DNA from 2 places in the Streptomyces sp. NEAU-174 genome. Region 2 is predicted to be linked to the other one. Evidence: predicted binding sites of a transcription regulator. Region 2 holds the regulator's gene; the other holds the start of a gene.
What was found. The regulator HrcA, encoded in region 2, represses chaperone genes, less so after heat shock. The targets are predictions, from matches to a motif close to TTNGCACTCNGNNNNNCNGAGTGCNAA.

Region 1: groES (co-chaperone GroES) is a predicted target of HrcA. The motif match lies at 1,766-1,792, and genes of this name have one in related genera.

What each region holds. Positions count from the first base shown of each region.
Region 1 covers NZ_JBQTCE010000008.1:317,619-322,007, reverse strand. Annotated here, with positions in the region: gene ACT2CW_RS24655 (class I SAM-dependent methyltransferase) at 1-586, opposite strand, end outside; gene ACT2CW_RS24650 (polysaccharide deacetylase family protein) at 578-1,723, shown strand; gene groES (co-chaperone GroES) at 1,941-2,249, shown strand; gene groL (chaperonin GroEL) at 2,387-4,012, shown strand; gene ACT2CW_RS24635 (SDR family NAD(P)-dependent oxidoreductase) at 4,136-4,389, opposite strand, start outside.
Region 2 covers NZ_JBQTCE010000009.1:121,486-125,874, reverse strand. Annotated here, with positions in the region: gene hemW (radical SAM family heme chaperone HemW) at 1-85, shown strand, start outside; gene ACT2CW_RS26415 (DUF3097 domain-containing protein) at 351-1,172, opposite strand; gene ACT2CW_RS26410 (MBL fold metallo-hydrolase) at 1,451-2,173, opposite strand; gene hrcA (heat-inducible transcriptional repressor HrcA) at 2,338-3,354, shown strand; gene dnaJ (molecular chaperone DnaJ) at 3,355-4,389, shown strand, end outside.

The DNA of each region.
Region 1 (4,389 bases), on a different contig from region 2:
TGGCCCAGGAGAGGGGCGGGGAGTACGCCTCGGGGTCGAAGACGCGGCCCCGGCCGCCGCGCCGGGCCGGGTCGACGAAGACCGCGTCGAAGTCCCGGGTGCCGACCTCGGTGACATCGTCGCAGCGGACCTCGATGAGCTCGGCCAGGCCGAGCGCCTCGGCGTTGGCGCGGGTGACGGCGCAGGTCAGCGGGTCGCGATCGACGGCGAGTACGGAGATCCCGGCGCGGGCGAGCGCGATCGCGTCGCCGCCGATGCCGCAGCACAGATCGGCCATGCGGCGGACGCCGAACTCCGCGAAGCGGGAGGCGCGGTACGCGGCCACGGAGGTGCGGGTGGACTGCTCGACGCCGTTCGGCGTGAAGTACATGCGGTGCGCGTCCTCGGGGCCGAATTTGGCCACCGCCCGCTGCCGCAGCGCGGCCTGCGTCAGGGCCGCCGAGACCAGCGCCGGGGGATGGTCGCGGCGCAGCCGCGTCGCGGTGGCGAGCTCCTTCGCCGGGTCGTAGTCGCGGAGCGCCGAGAGCAGCGCCTGCCCCTCGTCGCCGAGCAGTGAATCGAAGGCGTCAACGTCCACATGGCCCATTCTCTCCGCTCCCAGGGGAGCATTCGCACCCCGCTCGGCGCGCGGGTCGGCACGACAGAGCTGAAGATCGCTTTTGTGATGATGATCAAGGCTGGTCTTTCAAGGTGTCTGGTTCTCACCGCCGCGGCGGCCGCGACGGCCGTGCTCGCCGGCTGCGGGGCGCTCGGCGCCTCCGGGCCGCACACCCGGACGGGGAAGGCGGCCGGTCTTCCGCCGTCGGCCTCCGCCGGTCCGCACACCGCGTCCGGGACCTCCGGGCCGCCACCGTCGTCGTCGGGGAGCACACACGAGGACGGCACGCCTCCATCGGGTCCGGCGGCTATGGGCTCCGCGCCGCCACCGGGCCCGGCGGCGATGGGCTCCGCGCCGTCATCCGGTCCGGCGGCTATGGGCTCCGCGCCGTCATCGGATCCGACGGCGACGGGCTCCGCACCGGTGGCGTTCCCGGACGCCTACCGCCGCTGGGGGCTCGACCGGCCCCTGATCCCGGCGCCGCGCCCGCCCAGGGTCAAGCCCCCGCTCGCCGCGATGTGGCCCCCGGTACCCGGACTGGCGACGGTCATCCGCCGGGTCGCCACCACCGATCGGGTGGTTTTCCTGACGCTCGACGACGGGATCGAGAAGGACCCGGCCTTCATCGACCAGGCCCGGGACCTCGGTCTGCCGTTCACGCAGTTCCTGGAGGACGAGGTGATCGGCGACCACTACGACTACTTCCGCCGGCTGCGTGAGCTCGGGAACCGGATCGGCAACCACACCCTCACCCACCCCAAGCTCGCGGGCGAGGACTACGCGTTCCAGCTCCATGAGATCTGCGGTCAGCAGGACGTCCTCCACTACCGCCTCGGCCTGGCGCCCCACCTCTTCCGTCCGCCTTACGGGGACTACGACTGGAACACGCTGCGGGCGGCGGCGGACTGCGGGCTGGGGAAGGTGGTGCTGTGGCGCGCGGAGATGGAGCCCGACGGACTGGTGTACCGCTCGGGCAGCGGGCTCCGGCCCGGGGACATCATCCTCGCCCACTTCCGCGGCCCGGACATGTTGAAGGGCGCGACGATGACCGACATGATCACTTCGCTGCTGCGGGAGGTTCAGGCGCAGGGCTTCGCGGTGGCTCGGCTGGAGGACTACATCTGACCTCCGCCACGTCGTCCCGTCCCGAGGTCGGCACCGCGTCGCTTGGCACTCTAGTTGACTGAGTGCTAACCGCGTCATAATGTCGAGGCTGGCACTCGGGACCGATGAGTGCCAGGGATACAGCGACGGGCAGGTCCGGCACCCGCGACGACGGATCCACCTGGTCGCCACCTCAGACAGTTGACCCCGTGAGATCTCCGAAGGGGGAGGTCGGATCGTGACGACCACCAGCTCCAAGGTTGCCATCAAGCCGCTCGAGGACCGCATTGTGGTCCAGCCGCTCGACGCCGAGCAGACCACGGCTTCGGGCCTGGTCATTCCGGACACCGCCAAGGAAAAGCCCCAGGAGGGCGTCGTCCTGGCTGTGGGCCCGGGCCGCTTCGAGGACGGCAAGCGGCTTCCGCTCGACGTCTCCGTCGGTGACGTCGTGCTCTACAGCAAGTACGGCGGCACCGAGGTGAAGTACAGCGGCGAGGAGTACCTCGTCCTCTCGGCTCGCGACGTTCTCGCGATCGTCGAGAAGTAATCACCGAAGTTTTGCCTATGAGCCGTGCCCCGGTGCCCGTGTCATCTGAAACCGGGGTCGGGGCACGGCTTGTTTGAGCGATAGCGGCTGCCTCCGCAAGGCGGCCGAGGATCGCAAAGAGAGGACATACGGAACTCATGGCGAAGATCCTGAAGTTCGACGAGGACGCCCGTCGCGCCCTCGAGCGCGGCGTCAACAAGCTCGCGGACACCGTCAAGGTGACCATCGGCCCCCGTGGCCGCAATGTCGTCATCGACAAGAAGTTCGGTGCCCCCACCATCACCAACGACGGTGTCACGATCGCTCGTGAGGTCGAGGTCGAGGACCCGTACGAGAACCTTGGCGCGCAGCTCGTCAAGGAGGTGGCGACCAAGACCAACGACATCGCGGGTGACGGCACCACCACGGCCACCGTGCTGGCCCAGGCGCTGGTGCGCGAGGGCCTGAAGAACGTGGCCGCCGGCGCCTCCCCGGCCGCCCTGAAGAAGGGCATCGACGCGGCGGTCAAGGCCGTCTCGGACGACCTGCTGGCCACCGCCCGCCCGATCGACGAGAAGTCCGACATCGCCGCCGTGGCCGGGCTGTCCGCCCAGGACAAGCAGGTCGGCGAGCTGATCGCCGAGGCGATGGACAAGGTCGGCAAGGACGGTGTCATCACCGTCGAGGAGTCCAACACCTTCGGTCTGGAGCTCGACTTCACCGAGGGCATGGCCTTCGACAAGGGCTACCTCTCGCCGTACATGGTCACCGACCAGGAGCGGATGGAGGCCGTCCTCGACGACCCGTACATCCTGATCCACCAGGGCAAGATCTCCTCCATCCAGGACCTGCTGCCGCTCCTGGAGAAGATCATCCAGGCCAACGCCAGCAAGCCGCTGCTGATCATCGCCGAGGACGTGGAGGGCGAGGCCCTCTCCACCCTCGTCGTCAACAAGATCCGCGGCACCTTCAACGCGGTCGCGGTGAAGGCCCCGGGCTTCGGTGACCGCCGTAAGGCCATGCTCGGCGACATCGCCACCCTTACGGGCGGCACCGTCATCGCCGAGGAGGTCGGCCTCAAGCTCGACCAGGTCGGCATGGACGTGCTGGGCACCGCCCGCCGCGTGACCGTCACCAAGGACGACACCACGATCGTCGACGGTGGCGGCAAGGCGGACGAGGTCTCCGGCCGCGTCGCCCAGATCAAGGCCGAGATCGAGTCCACGGACTCCGACTGGGACCGCGAGAAGCTCCAGGAGCGGCTCGCCAAGCTGGCCGGCGGCGTGTGCGTGATCCGCGTGGGCGCGGCCACCGAGGTCGAGCTCAAGGAGAAGAAGCACCGCCTGGAGGATGCCATCTCCGCGACCCGCGCCGCGGTCGAGGAGGGCATCGTCTCCGGTGGTGGCTCCGCGCTGGTCCACGCCGCGAAGGTGCTGGAGAACAGCCTGGGCCTGGAGGGCGACGAGGCCACCGGTGTCGCCGTGGTCCGCCGCGCCGCGGTCGAGCCGCTGCGCTGGATCGCCGAGAACGCCGGTCTCGAGGGCTACGTGATCACCTCGAAGGTCGCCGAGCTCGAGAAGGGCCACGGCTACAACGCGGCCACCGAGGAGTACGGCGACCTGGTGAAGGCCGGCGTCATCGACCCGGTCAAGGTCACCCGCTCCGCGCTGGAGAACGCGGCGTCGATCGCCTCGCTGCTGCTCACCACCGAGACCCTGGTGGTCGAGAAGCCGGCCGAGGAAGAGGCCGAGGCCGCCGGCCACGGCCACGGTCACGCGCACTGACGCTCCGGCGTACTGCCACGAGCAGCGCGAAGGCGCGGCCGCCCGGTTGGGCGGCCGCGCCTTCGCGTGTCCCGGTTCCGGTTCTGTTCCGGTTCCGGGTCCGGTTCGGGTTCCACCGGGCGGCTACCCCTTGGCCGGGGGGCGGCCGACCTTGGAGGAGAGGGAGGAGAGGGCCGAGCGCGGGGCCAGCTTCGCCAGGCTCGACATCGCCTTGTAGCGCGGATCCGGGATGGACAGCGACTTGCCCCGGGCGAAATCCTTCAGCGCCGCCGTGACCAGCCGGTCCGGGTCCAGCCACATCCAGCTCGGCACGCTGGTGTCCTTGATCCCCGCCCGCGCGTGGAACTCCGTACGGACGAACCCCGGGCACAGCGCCA
Region 2 (4,389 bases):
GGAGCCGTACGGGCGCGGGCAGGCCGTGCTCACGCTCCGGGGGCGGCTGCTGGCGGACGCGGTGGTGCGGGACCTGGTGGACTGAGACGCGGCGCGGCGCGGCGGGGCGGGGCCGCCATCCCGTACGGGAGCCCGTACGGCAGCGGTCAGCCCGTACCCCGGCGGTCAGCCCGTACGGCGGCCGTCAAGCCGTGTACGGCGGCCGTCAGCCCCTTACCGAGACCGTCAGCCCCGTACGGAGACCGCCAGCCCCTTACGGCGGCCATCAGCCCCGTACGCAGGCCGCCACCCCACCCCCGTACGGAACCCTCAAGCCCCATACCAAGACCGTCAGCCCCGCCCGGCGGCCATCAGCCCCGTGGGGCCGTCACGAAGTCGATCAGCTCCTCCACCCGCCCCAGGAGCTCCGGCTGGAGGTCCTTGTAGGAGTGGACCGAGGACAGGATCCGCTGCCAGGCGGCCCCGGTGTTCTCCGGCCAGCCCAGGGCGCGGCAGACGCCCTTCTTCCAGTCCTGGCCGTGCGGCACCGTCGGCCAGGCCGGGATGGAGAGGGAGGACGGCTTCACGGCCTCCCAGATGTCGATGTAGGGGTGGCCGAGGACCAGCACATGCTCGCCGGTGACCTGCGCGGCGATACGGGACTCCTTGGAGCCCGTCACCAGATGGTCGACGAGGACGCCGAGCCGGGCGTCCGGGCCGGGGGCGAAGTCGTCCACGATGGCGGGCAGGTCGTCGACGCCCTCCAGGTACTCCACGACGACGCCCTCGATGCGCAGATCGTCGCCCCAGACCCGCTCGACCAGCTCCGCGTCATGGCGCCCCTCGACATAGATGCGACCCGCGCGGGCGACCCTCGCACGGGCTCCCGGCACGGCGATCGACCCCGAGGCCGTGCGCCGCGGCGCGCTGGGGGCCGCCGCGCGCGGGCGTACGAGCGTGACGACACGCCCCTCGAGCAGAAAACCGCGCGGCTCCATGGGGAAGACGCGATGTTTGCCGAAGCGGTCCTCCAGAGTGACCGTCGGACCCTGGGCGGTCTTCTCACAGCGGATCACGGCACCACAGAATCCGGTGGTGACCTCCTCCACGACGAGGTCCGGTTCGGCGGGGACCTCAGGGGCGGGCCGCTGCCGCTTCCAGGGCGGGGTCAGGTCCGGGTCGTACTGTCGCATCCGGATGACGATAGCGCGCGCCGGCCACCCGCTCCCGCAGACGCGCAACCGGGCGAACGACTAGGCGAACGCCTAGACCGACGGCTACCGACGGCTACCGAAGGCTAAGCGGATCGGTGGAAGTCGGCCGCGGTTCGGGTGCGTCCCGAAGGGGCGCGGGGCTGTGTCGATATGCGGCTCCGCCGCGGCTGTGTCGATATGCGGCTCCGCCGCGTGGGACCAGCCACGACGGCGCCGCAGACGATCGACGGCAGGTCGGGGCACTTCCGGCGAAGCGCTTAGCCGGACACGCCGAAGCGGGCGGCCAGTTCGTCGCGTTGGGCCCGTACGAACGCGGCGTCCACCACGGAGCCGTGCCCCGGGACGTACCGCGCGTCCGTGCCGCCGAGGGCGAGCAGCCGGTCGAGGGCGGCGGGCCAGTGGCCGGGGATCGCGTCGGGCCCGGCCTGGGGCGTCCCGGACTCCTCCACCAGATCGCCGCAGAAGACCACCTCGGGCCGGCCGGGCACCAGGACGGCCAGGTCATGGGCGGTGTGGCCCGGCCCCACATTGGCCAGCAGCGCCGTACGGCCGCCCAGGTCGAGGCTGAGCTCCCCGCAGACCAGGTGGTGCGGGGAGACCAGATGGTCCACCGCCTCGGTGGCGGCGTCCCGGTCCACCCCGTGGCGGATCGCGTCCTCGCGCAGCGTCTCCCGCTCACGGCGCAGCAGCTCGTCCAGGCCCGTGGCCCCGTAGACCTCGCAGCCCGCGAAGGCGGCCGAGCCCAGGACATGGTCGAAGTGCGGATGGGTGAACGCGATCCGGGTGGGGCGGCGGCCGGTCAGCCGGGTGATCCCGGAGCGCAGTTCGGCCCCGGCGCGCAGGGTCGCGCCGGTGTCCACGACGAGGATGTCGGTCCGTCCGACGACCACGCCGACCGTCTCGTCCCACTCCGGCATCCGACGGCGGGCCACACCGGGCGCGAGCCGCTCCCAGCCGGCCTCTTCCCAACACGTCTCCATACCGCGACGCTAGCTCAACGGGGGTGGGGGAGAGTTGCTGCCGACGGCGGCTCTTGCCCATGCCACCGCACCCCGCCGTACACTGGCGGAGGGGCTCTGGCACTCGTGCCCGGTGAGTGCCAGACGGATGACCTGATGAGACCGCTGGACTGGAGGTGCGCGGGGTGCTCAGCGAACGCAGACTCGAGGTGCTGCGTGCCATTGTCCAGGACTATGTGGGGACGGAGGAGCCGGTCGGCTCCAAGGCGCTCACCGAGCGGCATCGGCTGGGGGTCTCGCCGGCCACGGTGCGTAACGACATGGCCGCTCTGGAGGACGAGGGGTTCATCGCCCAGCCGCATACGAGCGCCGGGCGGATCCCCACGGACAAGGGCTATCGCCTCTTCGTGGACAAGCTGGCCGGAGTCAAGCCGCTGTCCAGCCCGGAGCGGCGGGCCATTCAGAACTTCCTGGACGGTGCGGTCGACCTCGACGACGTGGTGGGGCGCACGGTCCGGCTGCTGGCGCAGCTGACCCGGCAGGTGGCGGTGGTGCAGTATCCGTCGCTGACCCGCTCGACGGTGCGCCATGTGGAGCTGCTCCCGCTGGCCCCGGCCCGGGTGATGCTGGTGCTGATCACCGACACCGGGCGGGTGGAGCAGCGCATGGTCGACTGCCCCACTCCGGTCACCGAGGATTCGCTCGCCGATCTGCGCGCCCGGCTCAACAGCCGGGTCGTGGGGCGGCGTTTCGCGGATGTGCCGCAGTTGGTGCAGGATCTTCCGGAGTCCTTCGAACAGGAGGACCGGGGGACCGTCTCGATCGTGTTGTCGACCTTGCTCGAGACGCTCGTGGAGGAGACCGAGGAGCGGCTGATGATCGGCGGCACCGCGAACCTCACGCGTTTCGTGCATGATTTCCCCCTGACGATCCGGCCCGTTCTGGAGGCACTCGAGGAGCAGGTCGTCCTCCTCAAGCTGCTGGGCGAGGCCAAGGACTCGGGTATGACCGTGCGGATCGGGCATGAGAATGCTCACGAGGGGCTGACTGCCACCTCGGTCGTCGCGGTCGGCTACGGTTCCGGCGACGAGGCGGTCGCCAAACTCGGCGTGGTCGGACCGACCCGCATGGACTACCCCGGAACGATGGGAGCGGTACGCGCAGTGGCACGTTACGTCGGACAGATCCTGGCGGAGTCGTAAGTGGCGACGGACTACTACGCAGTCCTGGGCGTGCCTCGTGATGCCTCGCAGGACCAGATCAAGAAGGCATTCCGGCGGCTCGCCCGAGAGCTGCATCCGGACGTGAACCCGGATCCGAAGACCCAGGAGCGGTTCAAGGAGATCAACGCCGCTTATGAGGTCTTGTCGGACCCGCAGAAGAAGCAGGTCTACGACCTGGGCGGGGACCCGAACGCCGGGCCGGGCGGCGGTGGCGCCGGTGGCTTCGGCGCGGGTTTCGGCAACTTCTCCGACATCATGGACGCGTTCTTCGGCACCGCCTCGCAGCGCGGTCCGCGTTCCAGGACCCGGCGCGGTCAGGACGCGATGATCCGGCTGGACGTGGAGCTCAGCGAGGCCGCGTTCGGGACCACCAAGGACATCCAGGTCGACACCGCGGTCGTCTGCACGACGTGCAGCGGCGAGGGCGCGGCGCCGGGCACCTCGGCGCAGACCTGTGACATGTGCCGTGGCCGCGGTGAGGTCTCCCAGGTGACGCGGTCCTTCCTGGGCCAGGTCATGACCTCGCGGCCGTGCCCGCAGTGCCAGGGCTTCGGCACCGTGGTGCCGACCCCGTGCCCGGAGTGCGCGGGCGACGGCCGGATCCGCTCGCGGCGCACCCTTACGGTGAAGATCCCCGCCGGTGTGGACAACGGCACCAGGATCCAGCTGGCCGGTGAGGGCGAGGTCGGACCGGGCGGCGGCCCGGCGGGCGACCTGTACGTGGAGATCCACGAGGTGCCGCACCCCGTCTTCCAGCGGCGCGGCGACGACATGCACTGCACGGTGACGATCCCGATGACCGCGGCGGCCCTCGGCACCAAGGTGCCGCTGGAGACGCTGGACGGCCTGGAGGAGATCGACATCCGGCCCGGCACCCAGTCCGGCCAGTCGGTCCCGCTGCACCAGCGCGGCGTCACCCATCTGCGCGGCGGCGGCCGGGGCGACCTGATCGTGCACGTCGAGGTGACCACCCCGACCAAGCTCGACCCGGAGCAGGAGGAGCTGCTGCGGCGG